DNA from 3 places in the Cytobacillus sp. IB215665 genome. Region 2 is predicted to be linked to each of the others. Evidence: riboswitches for the same ligand, from Rfam matches in the RefSeq annotation. Region 2 holds a riboswitch; each other region holds the start of a gene.

The links. A riboswitch is a leader RNA that binds a small molecule or an ion and turns the genes downstream of it on or off. The one in region 2 is predicted to bind S-adenosylmethionine.
Region 1: linked by a shared signal. The riboswitch ahead of mtnK (S-methyl-5-thioribose kinase) and the one ahead of SLH52_RS19155 (methionine biosynthesis PLP-dependent protein) in region 2 are both predicted to bind S-adenosylmethionine.
Region 3: linked by a shared signal. The riboswitch ahead of metK (methionine adenosyltransferase) and the one ahead of SLH52_RS19155 (methionine biosynthesis PLP-dependent protein) in region 2 are both predicted to bind S-adenosylmethionine.

Annotation. Positions count from the first base shown of each region.
Region 1 covers NZ_JAXBME010000006.1:118,099-125,455, reverse strand. The annotation lists gene SLH52_RS10425 (methylthioribulose 1-phosphate dehydratase) at 495-1,127, opposite strand; SAM riboswitch class I at 1,423-1,585, shown strand; gene mtnK (S-methyl-5-thioribose kinase) at 1,678-2,877, shown strand; gene mtnA (S-methyl-5-thioribose-1-phosphate isomerase) at 2,874-3,881, shown strand; gene SLH52_RS10410 (beta-1,3-glucanase family protein) at 3,932-6,475, opposite strand; gene SLH52_RS10405 (nitroreductase family protein) at 6,660-7,357, opposite strand, start outside.
Region 2 covers NZ_JAXBME010000019.1:69,222-76,578, forward strand. The annotation lists gene SLH52_RS19120 (ABC transporter permease) at 1-6, opposite strand, end outside; gene SLH52_RS19125 (ABC transporter permease) at 3-1,277, opposite strand; gene SLH52_RS19130 (ABC transporter ATP-binding protein) at 1,282-2,214, opposite strand; gene SLH52_RS19135 (hypothetical protein) at 2,363-2,581, opposite strand; gene SLH52_RS19140 (GNAT family N-acetyltransferase) at 2,646-3,041, opposite strand; gene SLH52_RS19145 (response regulator transcription factor) at 3,066-3,698, opposite strand; gene SLH52_RS19150 (sensor histidine kinase) at 3,701-4,807, opposite strand; SAM riboswitch class I at 5,090-5,208, shown strand; gene SLH52_RS19155 (methionine biosynthesis PLP-dependent protein) at 5,364-6,488, shown strand; gene metC (cystathionine beta-lyase) at 6,481-7,357, shown strand, end outside.
Region 3 covers NZ_JAXBME010000021.1:48,800-56,156, forward strand. The annotation lists gene SLH52_RS19965 (alpha/beta hydrolase family protein) at 1-14, shown strand, start outside; gene SLH52_RS19970 (DUF2584 domain-containing protein) at 68-310, shown strand; gene pckA (phosphoenolpyruvate carboxykinase (ATP)) at 732-2,327, opposite strand; SAM riboswitch class I at 2,563-2,709, shown strand; gene metK (methionine adenosyltransferase) at 2,874-4,082, shown strand; gene SLH52_RS19985 (hypothetical protein) at 4,279-4,488, opposite strand; gene asnB (asparagine synthase (glutamine-hydrolyzing)) at 4,924-6,819, shown strand; gene SLH52_RS19995 (C39 family peptidase) at 7,098-7,357, opposite strand, start outside.

The sequences.
Region 1 (7,357 bases), on a different contig from region 2:
TGAAGTAAGGTGTCACCTCCTGAATAAAAATATAAATATCTAGAATTAGTTCCTGTTTCTGTGCTTTTTTGTCCTGTTTTTTGAACATGCATATATGCTAATGCAATTATTATATATGATAGTCTAAATTACGACAAGAAACACAACATATAAAACACATTTTTTATAGAAAAAAATAGCAAATTGCAAGAAAAAAAACCTTCCATCAAATCTTTTACTACGGATGTTTTCGCAAAGGTTGTTGTTTTTTCGTACGAATAAATATAAACATCATTTCTTCAGAACACAGATGCCTAAACATATAAAAACACTTTTTTATTGGTACTAATTTATTATAAATAGAACAAAGTTTACAAAGCCTTTATAAAAGGTTTACATTTGAGTAAAACCATCTTTCTCTTCTAGTATAGGGACTATAGCAATAAAGTTTATGAAAATAGCCTTTACTATCTATACGAACATATACGTGAAAGGTTTCAACAATTTAAATATACTTATGATAATATTTTAATATCTCTTTTTAATTGTAGTAGTTTTAGGTGGTAACTAAACAAAAATTCGTAGGCTTCTAGTAATTTTTTTGCTTCAAATACGCTTTTTCCCCACACTGTAATACCATGATTTCTTATGAGCACAGCACCTTTGTCAGATGTAACGTAAGTACTTAATGAATCTGCTAACAACTGGATATATGCATCATTTCTTATAATTGGTATTGAAATTTCTGCATCTTCTTCCCATTCATCGAATGCTTTGATCATTTCTTGCCCATGAAAAGTCACTTGTCCTTGATCTCCATATAGTTCTGATATAACATTATTATCTACCGTATGTATGTGTATACAACAGACTGCATTTGATTGTTTATACACTGCGAGATGAAGTGGAGTTTCTGCTGAAGGATGTAATTTGGTACTACTCGTAGGGTGTCCTTGTTCATCTACTAATAAAAAATCATCCTTTGTACGCTGCCGTTTGTCCTTTCCACTTACCGAAATGAGAAATGTTAACGGAGAATCACTTGCTTTGATTGAGAGATTGCCACTCGTTGCATAAAACCAATCTCTTGAACCTAATTCATCTTTTAAGCTAGCTAATTCATCCCATTTTTCTTGAAAAACGGTCATTTTATCACCTCGAAATATTTTTCATTTAAATTATGACTTCTTTTTCTCCTTCATATCATTCGTGTTATTTATTGTAAAATCCTGCTCATAACATCGTTTAATACTTTAACAATTAGTGACAATTAAATTTTCAATTTTAAATAAGTTTATTTAATTTATTAAAACTACACTTAAGTTTCATATTTATTAAACATTTGAAAAAGTTATTGACAAAGAAAATCACATATTGTTATGATACTTTTCAAACAAACAAATTTATGGATCGTAATTACACACGTAAATTTTATAAGTTAGTCTCTTATCAAGAGTTGGCTGAGGGATTTGGCCCTATGAAGCCCAGCAACCGACCGTAATACCATCATGAGGATGGGGCGTGTAAGCTAACGCCAGAACTTCTAAGTTCTTCAAAGGCACGGTGCTAATTCCAACAGGAAGCAAGACTTTCTGAAAGATAAGAGGTAGAAGTTCGTTCTTCAAGCCTCTTTCGTTTAATAAGAAAGAGGCTTTTTCTAGTTAACATTTACAAAATAACGCTTTTTTGGAGGTATTTATGAGTTCAAATCAAAGTACTTATCAACCGCTAACGGAAAAAAGTGCAATTTCTTTAGCCCAAAGGTTAACACTTTTTCATGAGCAATCATTGTTAACATGTAAGGAAATTGGGGATGGAAACTTAAACCTTGTCTTTCGAGTAGTCGATGAGCGTAACAACAAAGGAATCATAATAAAGCAGGCATTACCATATGCAAAAGTTATTGGTGAAAGCTGGCCGCTTACTTTAAAGCGCGCAACAATTGAAAGCCATGCGCTACTTACCTTTGCAAGCTATTGTCCAGAGTATATTCCAAAGGTTTACTATACCGATGACAAGTTGTCAATTACTGTGATGGAAGATTTATCTCATCTAGACATCGTGAGAAAAGGGTTCATCAATAACAAGTTATATCCATCTCTCTCAACCCATATCGGTACTTTTTTAGCAACAACATTATTTTTTACTTCTGATTATGCTTTAGGACCGGAAAAGAAAAAGCAATTACAAAAACAGTTTGTCAATCCCGAGCTATGCAGAATAACAGAGGATCTCATATTTACCGACCCTTTCTTTAATCATGACACAAACAACTATGAAATAGAATTACAAGAAAATATTCAAGCTATTTGGAATGACTCTTTCTTAAAGCTTGAAGTCGCAAAATTAAAAAAAATATTTTTAACGCAAGGTGATGGTATTATTCATGGAGATTTGCACACTGGAAGTATCATTGCCAATGAGGAAGAGACTAAGATCATTGACACTGAATTTGCCTTCTGTGGACCTATAGGGTTTGATATTGGCTTATTTTTCGCAAACCTTATTTTACAAATCTTATCTCGACCAGATAATGAAAGAAGCTACTTATACAATTGTATTGAAGGTACATGGGACACTTTCACCACAACCTTTGTTAAACTATGGAAAAACCATAGCATTGAGGCATTCACTGAGGTTGGAGGTTTCGTTGAGCACATTTTAACACAAGCATATGCAGACGCAATTGGTTTTGCTGGATGTGAAATTATTCGCCGTACGATTGGCTTAGCACATGTGGAGGATTTAGATCGTATTACTCCTCATGAGAGAAAGATTCAAGTTAAGTCGACTGCTTTACAAGTCGGTAGAACACTTATTGTAAATCGCCACAGTCTTACTAATACTTCAGAAATTCAAGATGTTATTCAACATACTGAAAGGAGATTTGTAAGATGAGGCAAGTCTCAACTCTTCCTTTATCGGTAGAATGGAAAGACCATTTCATCAAAATTTTAGACCAACAACAGCTACCACTTGATACAATTTTTATAAATTTAACTACACTAGAAGACGTTTATCATGCTATTGCTTCGCTAAAAGTTAGAGGTGCACCTGCAATTGGCATCGTGGCAGCTTTTGGATTAGTGCTAGCTGCACAAAGCTATCATATACATAGTCTAGTAGATTTCAAAGCTAGGCTTGGCAAAGATCGTAACTATTTAGTAAGTTCTCGACCAACAGCTGTTAATCTAAGTTGGGCATTAGACCGACTCATTAATTCCATTAAACAAGCGACAACAGTTGATGAAGCAATCACAATATTAACTGGTGAGGCAATCAAAATTCAGCTCGAAGATGAAAGTGCTTGTCGTGAAATTGGTGAAAATGCAATCAAATTATTAGGTACAAAACGCCGTATCTTAACAATTTGTAATGCAGGTTCTATCGCTACAGCTAGATACGGTACAGCACTTGCTCCGTTTCATCTCGGCAAGGAGCGTGGAATTGACTTTTCCGTGTTCGCGATGGAAACTCGCCCTGTTTTACAAGGTGCAAGGTTAACAACTTGGGAATTAACTCAAATAGGAATTGATGTTACTCTCATCACCGATAATATGGCTGCACATACTATATTGTCAAAAAACGTAGAAGCAATAATCGTAGGAGCCGATAGGATTGCTCGAAACGGTGATACAGCAAATAAAGTAGGAACGCTAGGTTTGGCAATTCTTGCTAAACACTTCAACATCCCATTTTACGTCGCTACGCCACAATCAACATTTGATGATTCGATAATGAACGGAATAGACATAAAAATAGAGGAACGTCATCATGAAGAAGTTACTCATTTTGATGGAAAAAAGGTCGCACCGAACGGCATAAATATCTACAACCCAGCTTTTGATATTACGCCTAACGAACTTATCACTGCATTCATCACCGAAAAAGGCATCAAATAAGGGGTCAGATCTCCACTGCTTTACACAGTTGAGATCTGACCCCTGTCAATTTACCAGCCTACACCAATAATTAGTGCTTCTGGATTAGGATGTTCTAACAGCGTGCTGTAATTTCTTACATCATCATAAGCAAAGCCGTATGCTAAACCGTCAATGCTGTAATCATGCCAGAATTTAGCATAGAAGTTAGCTGTATCGTTTTGATAGAAGAAGTCTGAATTCCCCCAATTAACAGGGTCGTACATAATACCTCTATTTAATGCGGCACAAACTTGAGCTTCCACTACTTTTTCATCTGGACTTCCTGTATCCATCGGTCCTGAACACTCAAAAACTTCAAGTGTCGATGGTTTGTCTGTAATATATAAATTGTAAGGACCACCGTTTTTCGAAAAGACGAAGTTATCTCCTTCAACACGGCCACTAAATGTTCCTGCTTCTGCAGTAAAGGTTAATTCATTCGTTCTATAATAATCCCAAACTTCATTCACGTAGTTATCAAAATAGTTTTCATATGTTCCTCCTGGCTTAAATTGACCTTTACCTGGAGCAACGATTCTATATGGTTCTTCAACTAATGATTGGAATTCCGCTGGCATTTCATTTTTAAATGCACTAAATAACTGGTCACGCGTATATGTTTCACCTACGATTTTATCATACCCATCAGAACCTAGTAATCTATTCGTAATTGGGAAACTAAATTGGTCTACTCGAGTTGAGTTTCCGTGATAACCCCATTGGTCAATTGTAAACTCAATCCATTCGAAATAAATATCTTGGTTAGGATCTGTTGGATTATTTAAATCTGGACCTGCAAATCCTACTCTACCATCTGCTGCTTGATTTAATTTAATATACATTGGACTTCCTAAGCTAATAAACATTCTTCCAGAGTCAATCTCTGGCATTGAAGTCCAGTCTACTTCACTCATTTTATAAAAGTAGTTTGGATAGTTTTGACCGTTTTTCGTCAAGTGACCTGGTGCATCATTGTCACTTATGTTACTTTCTATCAAATTCCCATCTTTATCTACATGACTAAGCTGCCCAGTAGCTTTATTATATCCAAGAATAGCCCAGTAAATTTCATCATCAGAATACTCTCCACCAGTATTATTTTGTAATTGGAATGTCATTACACCATTTCCAGTAGGAATAGTTCCAGGTTCTGGTGTTGGTGTTGGCTCTGGATTCGGAGTTGGTTCTGTTGGCTCTGTTGGTGTAACTGAGTTTTTAGTAAATTCAACCCAATTTAAGTTACCGATACCTTCAGCAGCACCTTTAAATACAAAATATACATCATGTGTACCTGTGACATTATTGATAGTGGCAGTGTTTGTAACCCAATTTTGCCATCCGCCAGTATTTTGAATAGCTACTGTTCCAACTAAAGTTCCAGTAACGCTATCTAACCTTACTTCAATTGTTCCACCTGCTGATTGACTAGCTACTCTAGCTTCAATCCCTTTTGCACCATCGGTACCAAAATTAACATTGTTAAATGCTATATAGTCGCCGTTGTCAGTCCAACCTACATTTTTCCCACTACCTAGATCAGTTGTATCTTCTGTTTGAATACCTTGCATTGAATCATAGTCTTCTGCTTGAATTTTCTCATAAGCATTGATAGAACTAGGATTCGTTGGTTCAGTTGGTTCTGGCTCTGGAGTTGGTTCTGGCGTTGGTTCAGAAGGTTCTGTCACCACTCCAGTTGAAGTAAGTACCATGTCATCGATACGAACAATTTTTGCAGTCCCTACTCCTTCAAAGCGTAAAAATTTCGCATTTGTCAAATCCGCTTGAAAATCAGCTAAAGGTATAGAAATTGTTTGATAAATGCTTGTTACGCTACCGTACTCAGATAATTTTAATGAGCGATTTGTTCCATCATTTAATACGATGTTAATATAATTCTCTTCGCCACCATTTGCTCCTTTTAAAGTAAGCTCCAGTGTATCATAAGCAGAAATATCTTTGTTTAAGTACTGATCAAATAATTCTGCAGTTGTCCCACCATTAAAGAAGAAATATAAATTAGAATTACCTTCTAGATTGTAAACTCCTCCGTTACGTACAATAGATTCTCCCAAATCATTTGTATTTGAGTTCCACTGTGTTGAAGAGTTAAAATCGTCAATTACTAGTGGCTCTACGTTTGGATTTGGCTCAGGCGTTGGCTCAGGCGTTGGTTGTGGTTCCGGCTCTGGTGTTGGTTCCGGAGTTGGTTCTGGCGCTGGCTCTGACGTTGATCCATGTGTACCATTATATTCTGGTGTGTTATACGCAGGAATTCCATTGTTATATGTGAATGAATAACTAATAACGTCTCCCGATTTCAAACCATCTACTTCATGTGTAAAAGTAGCTCCTGATTTATTCATTCTTACGTTTTGTTGGATACCAGAGTTAATTTTGTAATGAACATCTACCCAGCTAGTATTCACAAAAGACGTAAATGTAATTTGAGATTTTGATGAGGTTATTGTGTTAACATCATGTTCATAATCAGCTGCTGCTGCAATATTATTATTAAAAAATGGTGATATAATTAATGATAGTGCCATCATCACCGTAAGCACTTTTTTAAACATATAGTTACCTCCGTACAGTTATTAATAATAGTTAGTTTACTAGATTTATTGATATGAAGTTTTGTACAGTAACCTCCTTCCACGTATATATTTCGTACCCTATGTCATTTTAGTGGGGGTCAAAAATAAAAAAACCTAACGCTTATTTTTTTGCGCAAGGTTTTTTTATTAATATGACCTTGGATTAGAATTTATTCCAAGTTGTAACTTCATCAAGTGGTAAACGAGATTTTGCAAAACCCACTTGTTTAGCCTTACCAACAGAAATCAACATAACAGGAGAGAAATTTTCTGGGACATTGAATTCTTTGATAAATTGATCAGGATTAAAACCTCCCATTGGTACGGTATCAAGGCCTTTTGCCTTTGCTGCAAGCATTAATTGCATAGATACGATACCACCGTCAATCATCGCTACTCTCGATGCATCTTCAAACGATAGATTTCCATAATGACCATTAATTTGATCTACATAGAATTTTTTAATTTCTTCTGTCATCGCACCTTTTGTTACTAACTCACCATATATTCTTTCTGCGTTTTTATATGCTTCTAGGTCTCCAAGCACTGCGATAACAACTGATGCATCAACGATTTGTTGTTGATTATTTGCTATAGGTAGTAATTGCTCTTTTGATTCTTGATCATGAATAACAAGAAATCTCCAAGGTTGTAAGTTACTCGAAGAAGGAGCCAAAATTGCAGTTTCTAAAATTTCATTAATATCACTTTCACTCATTTTATGTTCTGGATCATAATGACGAATTGAGCTTCTTTCTTGTGCAACTGTGAAGAAATTTTGGTCAGTTAATTCCTTCGGTTTTTCACCACTCATTTTTATTTCTTTTATTTTATTTAAATATTCCTCACTTGCATTTCTAC
Region 2 (7,357 bases):
AATCATAATGCACCTCTCCTTTTCGGAAAGCTCACGATTGAACATAATAGAAGAACAATTCCTATTATTAATAAAGTGAGTAATGATGGGATTACATCTGTTATAGAATACCCTTGTAATATTTTCAAATAAGCTGTCATACCTGCTCCATTAGGTGTGATTTTCGAGAAAAATGCCATAGACTCAGACATTTGTGCTGTAGGCATCATACTCCCACCTAAAAAAGCAATAACTGGAATACCAACTGAAGAGAAAAAGGTAGATATTTCTTCTGATTTGAAACGATAATTTAACGATGTCATAAGCACAGCGAGACCACCTGTCGTAAAGCATATTGACAATGTAACAACTAAGAATGCTCCTAATGAACTCCACGTTACTTGATAAACAAGGGCGACGACACCATATAATATACATAACTGGAAAAATGCTAGTAAGACAGCCGAACAAAATATACTTGTAAAATAGACCCTCCTAGATACGTTTGCTAACATGATACGATCAAAGACGAGCGACTCTTTTTCAACATGGGCAAATGACCCTATCGTTGTTGCGATATACAGAACGAACATGACACTCATCCCTATCGCATAGTAGCCGAGAGAAGTAACTGGCTCCCGTTTTGTCACAGTTTCCGTGTTGACCTCAATATCATTTGGATTGGCATATACTTGTTCTGTTATCACACCTTGTTTTCCCAAAGTAACAAATGTAGAAAGCTGATTTTGAAAAAACATTATTACGTCTTCAACTATTTTTGATGTTATATCTTTGCCTTCATTAACATAAAAACTTAGCTCTGGTATGGTATCTGCAGTAAAAAACATTGAATTCAATATGTCATACGTAAAGTTTTCTGGTGTTTCAATGATCACAGCATATGTGTCATCACTTTTTAACTGTTCAATCTCGTTCCCATCAAATTCTTCAATCGATAAGAACGATGAAAGCTCCTCATTTCTAAATATTTCATTTTTCATAATGTCAATCGGTGATAGTTCACTTGCAACTGCTGTAATGACTTCTTTTTGCTCATCCGGCAATTGTTTTTCTGCTAAATCATTAATAAAACGATTGATTTCATCCTGTTCACTTCCAATTTGAATAAGTGCTACTTTAGCATCGATTTCAAGATGATCACCATCCATCACACCGCTTAAAGCAAAACCTAAAATCGTGATTAATATTAGTGGCATACCAAGTAACAACAGCAATTCTGGCCGATTTCTAAGAAATAGTAACAATTGTTTTTTGAGTAAATACCAAAACATATTCATCACCTCAATTCCTTAATGCTCTTCCTGTTAAATGAAGAAAAACATCTTCTAATGTAGGGACTTTTACTTCAACCGAAGTGATCGTTGTATCAGTTTCCTCAGCGAGTCTAAACAATTCACTAAATAAATTCACTTCCTTAGCTACAATAATTGTAACTAATTGATTTTCAGTTGATAGTTTATTAATAAGAGGGTGATTCTTAAGTGAATAAATAAAGTCATCCTTCAACCTCTCAACTTTTATTTCTAGCGTTTTTTCATTTGATAAAATATTTTTGATTTCATCCTTTGTACCAGAAGCAATAATTCTTCCTTGGTCCATAATATAAATTCGATCGCAAATAAATTCGACCTCCTCCATATAGTGACTCGTATATAAAACCGTCATTTGCTTTTCTTGATTTAAATGTTTAACAGTCTGTAAAATATAATTTCTAGATTGTGGATCAATTCCTACTGTAGGTTCATCCATGATGATAATTTCTGGTTCATGTAAAAGGGCTACACCGATATTTAAACGACGCTTCATCCCACCTGAAAAGTTTTTTACTAATTCCTTTTTCTTCTCTTCAAGTCCAATAATTTGAAGAACTTCTTCAACTTGTTTTTTAAGCTGTGATCCTTTTAATCTATGAACACTGCCAAAAAATTCAAGATTTTCTTTCGCAGTTAAATCAGGATATAATGCGATGTCTTGAGGGACAACTCCAAGTATTTCTCTAAGCGACTGCGGATTTTTTAACACACTAGTATTGTTTAAGCGCACATCACCACTCGTAGGTGCTATGAGTGTAGAAATCATCGAAATAGCAGTAGATTTTCCTGCTCCATTTGGCCCGAGCAGACCAATTGTTTCTCCTCGCTCTAAAAACATATTTGCTCCATCCACAGCGACGATTTGTTTGAATTTCTTCTTCAACTCTACAACTTCTAACAATATTATCGCCTCCTCTTTCTAACTAACTATTTATATCGTACAGTCTTTCACTGACATTTCACACTGTCTGTCGTCACCACTTTGAATGATAAACATGACCTTAGTCACATGATTATTCAAATGTGCAAATTTTCGCCTTACTGTCCAATTATCTTCTTTTACTGTCTATGCTCATGCGCTTTCTGTCTGAATTTCTTCTTTTACTGTCCGTATTCATATGTTTACTGTCCGAACTTCTACTTTTACTGTCCAATTCATCACTTTTACTTTTACTGTCCGCACTCTTGCGTTTACTGTCCAAATCTCTTCTTTTACTGTCCGTATTCATATGTTTACTGTCCGAACTTACTTTTACTGTCCAATTCATCACTTTTACTGAAAGAAACGAAAAAAAGAGCCTCGTCGGCTCCCTACCTACACACTACGTTAGATCAATGTTTTCTCGGAATCCTAAATGCATTATCAAGCTTTGTAAACCCAATGTTAGGATAATAATCCATCGCTTGTTTTGAAGATAATAAAATAAGTGCCACTTGATCACCCACAAACTGTTGGGTGATCGCAATTAATTCTTTGCCAATTCCTCTTTGTTGAAATGGTGCTGACACAGCTAAATCAGATAAGTAACAACAATAATAGTAATCGGTTATTGAACGTGCAATACCCACAAGCTCATCTCCATTCCAAGCACTCACAACGATGTTAGAATGTGAAAACATCTTCTCAATTCTATCAAGGTCATCATAAGGTCGCTTTATACCAGAACTTTGGAGTACATGTGCAATATCTTGCGGACTTATTGGCATATTAATCTTGTAATTAATCACCGTACTTTTCTCCTTTTTATCTGCTTACGTAATATCATTTTTCACAGCAAAGATGGCAAGTTGTGTGCGATCCCGTAAATCAAGTTTCTGTAGTATTTGCGTAATATGGTTTTTTACAGTGCCAATTGACAAGTGTAGCTCCTGAGAAATTTCCTTATTTGTTTTTCCTTCGCCTACTAACTTTGTTACAGCAAGCTCACGGTTTGTTAATGGAATGTCTATTTTTTCCCGATGTCTATCTGTCAATAACCGAGGCATCACTTTAGCAGCTACTTCGTCATGTATAGTCATACCACCGTTTAAGCTACTATGTATTGCACTAACGAGTTTCGCTGGTTCAGCTGTCTTTAGCATAAAGCCATTTGCACCGTCTTTTAGTGCTTGCATTGCGTATTCATCATCATTAAACGTAGTTAATATTAATATTTTTACTTGTGGCCATCGCTGTTTAATTATTCTAGTAGCTTCGAGACCATTCATTTCGGGCATTCGTATATCCATTACAACAACGTCAACCAAATGCTTCTCCAATTGTTCAATTGCCTCATGGCCATTTCCAGCTTGAGCCACTACTTGAAATTGGTCTTCTTGTTCAATCATCATGACAAGTCCCTGCCTAACAATTGCCTGGTCTTCTACTACAATAATGTTATACATATTTATATAACCTCCTTTGCATATACAGGAAATGATCCTTTAACTACAAAATGAGACTCTGTTTGATTGAAGTTTATATCCCCATTTAGCTCTTCAACACGTTTCCGCATGTTACTTAGTCCAAATCCTATAGTAAAAGATTCAGTTTTAAAAATCTTATTCGTCACTTCAAAATAAAGATCTCCAACAGCTGATTTACCAATTGTTACAAATACTTCACGAGATTGTGCATGACGCATCGCATTTGTTAGTGCCTCTTGTATAACTCTATATAAAGTAACGCTTTGTTGATTGGATAAGCTCACAGATAAAGCTCCTTGTTTTGTCGTAAAATGCACGAGTATATGACTCTCTGATTCTAACTTTCTAATTAATTGAAGCACTGACGACAGACCTTCAAATTCCTCATCTTTTAGTGTTTTAACCGCATGCCTCGTTTCTTCTAAACTTTCACGAACAAGTTCTTTCAAAATTCCATATTCCTGTCGTTTTTCTTTCATCGAAAGTATTTCGATTTGCATAAGCAATGCTGTTAATTTATGACCGACCGAATCATGAATCTCACGAGCAATTCCTGTTCTTTCTTCTAATCGAGCTGCCCGTTCATTTCGTAAACTAATGCGTTTTAGATTTCGATATTCACCTAAAAGCTCCTCATACATGTCTTGTTTATAATTGGTCTCCGTCATTTTTTTATTTAACAAAATACTCAAATAATAACAAAATATGAGTATAACAACTAATTCAATATTTATAGCATTAGTAAAAATCAGCAGCATACCCATTAAACCGACACTAACAACTGAAAATAGTTGATATTGCTTTTGTGATAATAATGAAATAGCATCTATCGTTATATACAAAAATAGTAATTTACTAAATGTATTTTCGTCTTGAATAAACAAAACACTCGAAACAAACAACATGCAAAGAAGCAGAAAATAGAATATTATCTTTTTTTTAACAATAGGGATGAAAAAGAAACAGACGAACGACAAAGCACAAACCAAAATGGATATGTACCACCTTGTTGAATGAGATACTTCTACATAGAGAAACCCTCCCCACAAAGCTGAAAAAGTAGTCAACCTTATTAAAAAGGTTTTCATATATAACACACCACCTGCATACAATTTACCTAATTATTTTCTGTAGTTTTTATCCTTGTTGAACATAGTATATATTGATCATACCATTTTTTAACTTATAAAAAAATTCTAAAAATATCTTGCAAAACAGTCAAATCTATTGTAAATTTATATGCAATCAATATTTAATACATTAACTCATTCAACTTAAAAATGAATCAGGTGGTAAATGTATCCCACGTGATCCGGTAGCTCCTTCTTTTAGAGGTAGGAGTCTTAAAAACTAAGATAAATAAACAATTCATCTTATCAAGAGAGGTGGAGGGACTGGCCCTTTGAAACCTCAGCAACCAGCCATATTTATGGTCAGGTGCTAAATCCAGCAAGCGAAATGTATATACTTTTCGCTTGGAAGATAAGGAGAGCTGATGATTAAACTCAAAGCCTTCTTATCAGAAGGTTTTTTTTATTACTCTTTTATAGATTTATAAGTCCGTACTTAACGTTCTAAAACTACCACAAAACTTTACCACTTTAAACAAGTATAGAAAATCAATTGAAATGAGGAGGAATTTATATGACGAAAATAAATATCGAAACAGCATGTGCCCAAATTGGAAACAGAAGTGAAAATATTACTGGGACGGTCAATCCACCTGTCTATTTGTCAACAGCCTACCGTCACACAGGTATAGGTGAGTCTACAGGGTATGATTACATTCGAACGGGTAATCCAACTCGACAAATTGTCGAACAGGCAATAGCACAGCTTGAGGAAGGTGATCAAGGCTTTGCTTGTAGTTCAGGTATGGCTGCGATTCAAACAGTTTTAGCTCTCTTTGAGCAGGGAGATGAGCTGATCGTTACACATGATTTGTACGGAGGAACATACCGGTTATTTGAAGAATCTTTTCGAAGAAATGGCTTTACTTTTCACTATGCTGATTTTAGTAACATAAATGCTATAGAAGAATTAATAAATAGCAATACGAAAGCGTTATTTATAGAAACTCCAACAAATCCACTTATGCAAGAGGTTGACTTAAAAATTGCAGCAAAGGTTGCAAAGGAAAATGATTTGTTATTAATCGTGGACAATACATTTTATACTCCACTGCTACAAAAACCTATAACTCAAGGGGCAGACATTGTCATCCATAGCGCAACAAAATACTTGGGGGGTCATAACGATGTGCTAGCAGGGTTAATTGTTTCAAAAGGAGATGAGCTATCTGCTCAACTTGGTAATTACCATAACGCAATTGGTGCTGTGTTATCACCTTTTGATTCATGGTTACTCATCCGTGGAATGAAAACTCTCCATTTACGTCTAAAACAGCATGAAGAAAATGCAAAAAAAATTGCTTCATTTTTGAAAGCGCATGAAGATATTGTAGAAATCTATTATCCACAGCGTGGTGGCATGTTGTCGTTTAAAATACGAAATGAAAAATGGGTTAATCCATTTTTACAAAACTTACGCCTTATCACTTTCGCTGAAAGCCTTGGTGGTGTTGAAAGCTTCATCACCTATCCAGCTACACAAACACATGCAGATATACCTGAAGAAATAAGAGTTGCAAACGGAATTTGCAATCGCTTATTAAGATTCTCAATTGGTATCGAGAATGCTGATGATCTCATAGATGATCTTACATCAGCATTAAAAGCAGCTAAGGAAGGGGTGAACACATATGTCTAATTCATTTTCTGATCAAACTAAGCTACTTCATAATAAGCATAAAGTAGATCCTCATACAGGTGCAGTAAGTGTTGCGATTCAGCATGCATCAACATTTCATCAAGCTGATTTAGAAAATTTTTCAAAATATGACTATAGTCGTTCTGGTAATCCTACCCGTGAAGCTTTAGAAGAGACGATAGCTGAATTAGAAAATGGTGTGAGAGGCTTCGCTTTTTCCTCTGGTATGGCTGCCATATCAAGTGCTTTTATGCTGTTATCAAAAGGTGATCATGTACTCATAAGCGAGGATGTGTACGGTGGAACATTTCGGGTTGTAACAGAGGTACTAACAAAATTCGGCATCGATCACACATTTGTAGACATGACGAACCTACAGGAAGTTGAAGACTCTATCCAAACAAATACGAAGGTAATATATATTGAGACACCGTCAAACCCTTTACTTAAAGTGACTAATATTAGAGCGATTGTCACACTAGCTAAAAAACAAGGTTGCCTCACATTTTTAGACAATACGTTTATGACACCAATTTTACAGCGACCATTGGATTTAGGTATAGATATCGTTTTGCATAGTGCAACCAAGTTCATATCAGGACATAGTGATGTCATCGCAGGGCTAGCCGTTGTCAAAGATGAGCAGTTAGCCAATCAACTTGCCTTTATTCAAAATGCATTCGGTGCCGTCCTTGGGGTTCAAGATGCTTGGCTCGTCTTACGGGGCATAAAAACATTGCACGTCCGCATGACACAATCTTCGCAAAGTGCATTACAGCTTGCACAATTTTTACAACAACACCCTAAAGTTGAGGAGGTTTACTATCCAGGTTTAACTGACCATGAAGGATATTCCCTTCAACAAGAAC
Region 3 (7,357 bases), on a different contig from region 2:
TGAAAAATCAATAAGCACCATGATAAAATAGTCATAAAAGGATAACTATGTTAAAGGAGCGTTTAAAATGGGTATGCCTCTTGAATTAAATACAATGATTGTTACGAAGGGAAAAGAAAAAAGGTTAGGAGAAAATATTTTCACTCTAGAAAAAACAGGTTACCGTCTATATCCACTCGACATCCCATTAGAGGTAAAAAGAACTATAGGGGGAGATATAAGTGGAGAAGGGGTAATTGATAAGGTTGAATTAGAAAATAATAAAACTGTGATCACTTACCGGCTGATTTCTTTACATTCAACAAACTAAGGGATTGGGATACTTTATCCGGCAAAATCAATGCTTTTTTACATTTTGAGGCTGTTGTACAACATTTAACAGTAAGGCTCTTTTCGTAAACGATGTAGTTGTTTTTACTAATAATGTGATAATGCTGAGTTTTATGAGAGCTTGATATGTAAAAGTAGAAAAGATGCCTGTAAACGTGTATCTTAGAACTAAGGCAACAATCAATCTGAAAAACAGCCTTTTATAAAGAAAAGAAGAATAAGAAATTAGTGTTGATTACTTTGTTCGCATACAGCAATCCTAGACGAATGATTACAATAATACTAACCTTAGTAAAGAGTAAAAGGGTCAGACCCATTTTTATTAATGGGGTCAGACCCTTTGTTGTTATTATTATTCTAAGTATCATGCATGATGAAAGTGTATATAGAGTAGTAAGTAATTAGTTAGCTATTAATGAAGGTCCACCTAATTGTTCTATCTTCTCATCAATATTACTAAACTTTTTAAAGTTCTCTTGGAATTTTGCTGCTAGTTCAGTTGCTTTATCAACGTATTCTTGTTGATTTGCCCATGTTTTTATTGGCTGTAGTACATCATCAGGTACACCGGGAACATGTAATGGTATTTCTAAACCAAATATACCTTCTTTTATTGTTTCAACATTGGTTAATTCTCCTTCTAAAGCAGAACGTACCATTGAACGAGTAAATTCAAGTTTCATTCGGTTACCTACACCATATTCTCCACCAGTCCAGCCTGTATTCACAAGGTATACTTGAGCACCATGTTCATCAATCTTATCACCTAACATTTTTGCATAACGTGTAGCTGGCAATGGTAAGAATGGTGAACCAAAGCAAGTTGAAAATGTAGCTTGTGGAGAAGTGATTCCTCGCTCTGTTCCAGCAAGCTTACTCGTATACCCACTTAGAAAATGGTACATTGCTTGTTCCTTCGATAGTTTACTAATAGGAGGTAAAACACCGAAAGCATCAGCTGTTAAAAAAATGATCGTATTAGGGTGACTTGCAATGCTAGGAAAAATGATATTATCGATTGCTTGTATAGGGTAAGCAGCTCGAGTGTTTTCTGTTAGAGAAGAATTGTCATAATCAGGGTTTCTTGAGCAATCATCAACGATGACATTTTCTAGTACTGAACCGAATCGAATCGCATCGTAAATCTGTGGTTCCTTCTCTCGGGATAAGTTTATACACTTGGCGTAACAGCCACCCTCTATATTAAACACTCCATTTGCTGACCATCCATGTTCATCGTCCCCTATTAACCGTCTGTTCGCATCAGCTGAAAGGGTTGTTTTTCCCGTTCCTGATAACCCGAAGAATAAAGCGACATCTCCTTCTTGACCAATATTGGCTGAACAATGCATGGATAAAATCTCTTTTTCAGGGAGAAGGTAGTTCATGACAGAAAATATTGATTTTTTCATCTCACCTGCATACTCTGTTCCACCTATAAGCACTGTGCGTTTTTCAAATGAAATAATAATAAATGTTTCCGATCTTGTTCCATCAATTGCAGGGTCTGCTTTGAAATTTGGCGCAGAAATGACAGTGAAGTCAGCGGTATGCGATTGTAATTCCTCCTCAGTAGGACGAATAAATAGCTGATGTGCAAATAAATTGTGCCATGCATATTCATTAATCACTTGAATAGGAAGTTGATATTTTTTATCAGCACCTGCGAACCCATTAAATACATAAATTTCATCTTTGTTAGCTAAATAATCGAGTACTTTATTATAGAGATTGTCAAATGATTCCTGTGAAATAGGCTGATTTACTGTTCCCCAATCTATTTTACCTCTTGTAGATGGCTCATCTACAATATATTTATCTTTTGGTGATCGTCCAGTATATTTTCCTGTTGTAGATAGTATGGCACCTGAAGAAGTTAAAGTGCCTTCTTTTCTATTTAACACACTTTCAACGAGAGTAGGGACGGATAAATTGTGTAATGTATTTTTACGAGCTAGTAAACTTGATAATTCGCATGATACACTAACAGAATTCATGATCAAAACCTTCCTTTACGTTTTAATAATGTCGTTAACAATTCATAACTTAAAAATAGTATAACACATTAACTCAAATAGTCTATACTATTTATAATTATTTTATACTGGATTCAACATAATCGTACCATTCTTTGTAAAAGATACATAACGATAATTTAATGAACAATTCAGCTCTTAACTATGTTGACATGATACTGTTTACTACGTTAATATATTGTGTTGAACGGATACTCTCTTATCCCGAGCTGGTGGAGGGACAGGCCCTATGAAGCCCAGCAACCATCACTATATTTTCAGATTATGAGAAAATAATCTGCTTTGTTCTTAATTGTGATAAGGTGCTAACCTGGTGCAAGGCACTTGTCTTGAACGATAAGAGTGAAAGGCGTGAATCGAGTATGTCAAACCTTTCCTCATGATTTGTAGGAGAGGTTTTATTTATTTCCAGTAAAAAGTTTGAAATTTTGGAAAGTAATATGGGAATGAGTTCCGTTTCAAAATATAACTATATGAAGTAGTTTGCTTCATAAAGGAGGAAAAGCTATGACAAAAAAACGTCACTTATTTACTTCTGAATCTGTAACTGAAGGTCACCCTGATAAAATTTGTGACCAAATATCAGATTCCATTCTTGATGCTATCTTAACAAATGACCCTAACGCTCGTGTTGCATGCGAAACGACCGTGACAACAGGGATGGCCTTGGTTGCTGGGGAAATTACTACATCGACGTATGTTGATATTCCTAAGATCGTACGTGAAACTGTACGGACCATCGGCTACACACGTGCAAAATATGGTTTTGATTCAGAAACCTGTGCGGTATTAACATCTATTGATGAGCAATCGCCTGACATTGCAATGGGTGTCGATCAAGCACTTGAAGCTCGTGAAGGGTCAATGACAGATGAAGAGATAGATGCAATTGGAGCTGGTGACCAGGGCTTAATGTTCGGATATGCTTGTAATGAAACAAAAGAATTAATGCCGTTACCAATCTCATTAGCTCATAAATTGGCACAACGCTTAACAAAGGTAAGAAAAGAAGAAATTCTTCCATATTTACGACCAGATGGTAAGACCCAAGTAACTGTTGAGTATGATGAAAATAATAAACCAGTTCGCATAGATACGATTGTAATTTCTACTCAACATCACCCAGAGATCACATTAGAACAAATTCAACGAAACATTAAGGAGCATGTTATAAGCCATGTTGTTCCTAAAGAATTGATTGATGCTGATACAAAATACTTTATAAATCCGACAGGTCGATTTGTAATAGGTGGTCCACAAGGAGACGCCGGATTAACAGGGCGCAAAATAATTGTTGATACGTATGGAGGATATGCCCGTCACGGAGGGGGAGCATTCTCTGGTAAGGATCCTACAAAAGTTGATCGATCAGCTGCATATGCTGCACGTTATGTTGCAAAGAATTTGGTGGCAGCTGGCTTAGCTGATAAGTTGGAAGTTCAGTTAGCATATGCAATCGGGGTCGCACAGCCTGTATCCATTTCAGTAAATACATTCGAAACAGGTAAGGTTGCTGATGAAGTTTTAGTTGACCTCATTCGTAATAATTTTGACTTACGTCCAGCTGGGATTATAAATATGCTTGATTTACGACGTCCAATTTATAAGCAAACAGCAGCATATGGACATTTTGGACGTACTGATGTTGATCTTACGTGGGAACGTACTGATAAAGCAGAAGTGTTAAAAGAACAAGCATTATCTCGAAGTAATTAATAAAGGTTGCTTTCGGATTGATTGTTGCTTTTCAGTATCATTATTGCTGCTCTACTTAAATGACAATAGCAACAAAATTAACAAAAGTACCTTAATAAATAACTACAAAGCAATAACTAAAGGGCAGACCTCACATACAACATATTCTGTATGTGAGGTCTGCCCTCACTATGAATGACAATATTTTTTATAGGTATTAACTAAGATGGGCTCTTACTTCTGCTACATTAGGAAATATCGTTTTAACACTATCAGAAAAAGGACAGTAGTAAACGAATATCTCATAGCCATTAATATCAATTATTCGTTTGCCAAAAGGAAACAAAGACAAGTTCTGAATTTCAAGTTCTAGGTTAGGAAAATTTACGTTAATGAATTTTAGTACCTCATGTTCACGATAGTCCACAAGTAACCCTCCTGATTTTTCAGAATTTTAAAAACTATTTCTCTACTCTAATTAAAATTTCCTTTATAAATGAAAGAAAATAATTAATATTAAGCGAAATGTAGGAGCGATTATTTTTGCAGAAGGCTATTTTCGCATTGAAGGCTATTTTTCAATTTAAGAAATAAATACTTATACATTTAGTGTCCGTGGCATCATTTCTTCTGTACAACGATGACTAACGTATAAAACCACTTTTTATGGTATTAATTTGGTAACAATAGCAACAGAGTTTACAAAAAGACTTTTAGTAAAAATAGCAACAAAGTTTACGAAAAGGACCTTTCTGATTAAATTAAAAGGAAAATTGTGTATACTACTAACACTCTCAATTCACTAGCCAAATATGATATAATTCTTAAATATATAAATACGAATTAGTAGGTGACTTACATAATGTGTGGATTCATTGGCTGTGTAAACAATACAGCAAATCATCAACGTCATGAAAATGACAAAGCATTGTTTGAAAATATGAATAATATTATTACTCATAGAGGACCAGACGATGAAGGGTTTTATTTCGATGAACATATTCAGCTAGGTTTTAGACGTTTAAGTATTATTGATCTTGAAGGGGGACATCAACCTCTTACTTATGAAAATGAACGTTATTGGATAATCTTTAACGGTGAAATATATAATTATGTAGAGCTTCGTGAATCTTTAGTTAAGGAAGGCTTTCATTTTAATACGAGCTCTGATACAGAAGTTATATTAGCACTTTATAGCCATGAAAAGGAAAAGGCTGTAGAAAAGCTAAGAGGAATGTTTGCATTCGTAATTTGGGATAAAGAGACGAAGACTTTATTTGGGGCAAGAGATCAATTTGGAATTAAACCGTTTTTCTATATGGAGCAGGATGATTTAACGTATTTTGCATCAGAAAAAAAGAGTATTTTGGCAGCGCTGAAGAACGGCTTAATAAACTATGAGGCGTTGCAAAACTATTTAACATATCAATATGTACCTGAACCGGAAACGATGTCATATGGCATTCGTAAATTGGAGCCTGGGCACTGCTTTACAAAAAAAATAGGAGAGCCCATGATTATCTCTCAATATTGGAAAGCTAGTTTTCAAACGATGCATAAGTCAGAGGAAAAGCTTATCAAGGAAATTCGTGATGTATTATACGATTCAGTGAAAATACATATGCGTAGTGATGTGCCTGTTGGGTCGTTTCTTTCAGGAGGAATCGATTCTTCGATTATCGCATCAATTGCAAAGGAATTTCACCCTAATATTAAAACTTTTTCTGTAGGCTTTGAACGTGATGGTTTCAGTGAAATAGATGTAGCGAAGGAGACAGCTGCAAAGCTTGGTTTAGAAAATATAAGCTATGTTATTTCTCCAGAAGAGTATATGCAAGAGCTTCCAAAAATTATTTGGCATATGGACGATCCGCTTGCTGACCCTGCAGCAGTTCCGTTATATTTTGTTGCTAGAGAAGCTAGAAAACATGTTACTGTTGTATTATCTGGAGAAGGTGCAGATGAATTGTTTGGTGGATATAACATTTATCGTGAGCCACAATCTTTAGAAATGTTTAGTAACTTACCTAACTTTGCAAAATCTGCTCTTGCTAAAATTGCTACAATGTTACCGGATGGTGTGAAGGGAAAAAGCTTTATTGAGCGAGGTATAACACCAATGGAGGAGCGGTACATTGGTAATGCCAAAATGTTTGAAGAAGCGGATAAACGTAAGCTTTTACGCGACTATAAATCACAACTAGACTACCGAAAGATTACAGCACCATTTTATGAGGATATTCAAGGTTATGAACCTGTAAACAAAATGCAGTACATTGATATTCATACGTGGTTGCGTGGTGATATTTTATTAAAGGCAGATAAAATGACGATGGCTCATTCACTTGAATTACGTGTTCCCTTTTTAGATAAAGAAGTTTTCAAAGTGGCTTCAAAAATTTCACCAGAAATGAAAACAGCTCAAAATACAACGAAGTATATTTTACGCAAAGCTGTTGAAGGAATTGTACCAGCTCACGTGCTACAAAGAAAGAAGCTAGGTTTTCCAGTACCAATTCGTCACTGGCTGAAAGATGAGATGTACGACTGGGTAAAACAGATCATTCAAACTAGTGAAACAGATCATATCTTTAATAAAGAGGTACTTTTATCACTATTAGATGATCATTGTGCTAATAAAGGTGATTACAGTAGGAAGATTTGGACAGTTGTTATATTTATGATTTGGCATCAAATTTATATTGAAAAGAAGTTTGATTTCGAGTCAATGTATGAGAGAGCAAATGAAACAGTTTAAACTATAAGATAAGTGCAAGTGTCTTGCACCCTCACGAGAAGCGCTAGAGTTGGTTCACTCGAAGGCGCTTTTTGTATTTGGAAAAAATGGCGCAGCATCGTTAATGGATAATTCCATAAACACTTAATAGAGCTTACATAAAAATTTGTCCTTTCATATTCTTAAATTTGTACCATTATCACTTATAGAGAAGAGTTAGAAGTACTTTTATATCCGATGAAAGAAGATACTATTTTGCGAGAATGCGAAAACAGACATGCATGAAAAAAGTCAGGTCATTACTCCATGTAGGTAATGGCCTGACTCCCCATTTGCTGCCAAGCTGCGATGAAATGGTCTCTAGGAACTTTTTTATTTTTTTCACCAGTAAGAGGGTCATTAAAATAGATGAACTCTGAATCGTACCCTGTAATTAGAACCGAGTGTTCAAAATAAGTAATTTTTATTTTTCCATCTGGAGTTTCCCAGTGTTCAAATTTGTCATTAGATAATTTTTGATATGTAGTATTAGTAATCACCCATACAGGTGATCCAATTG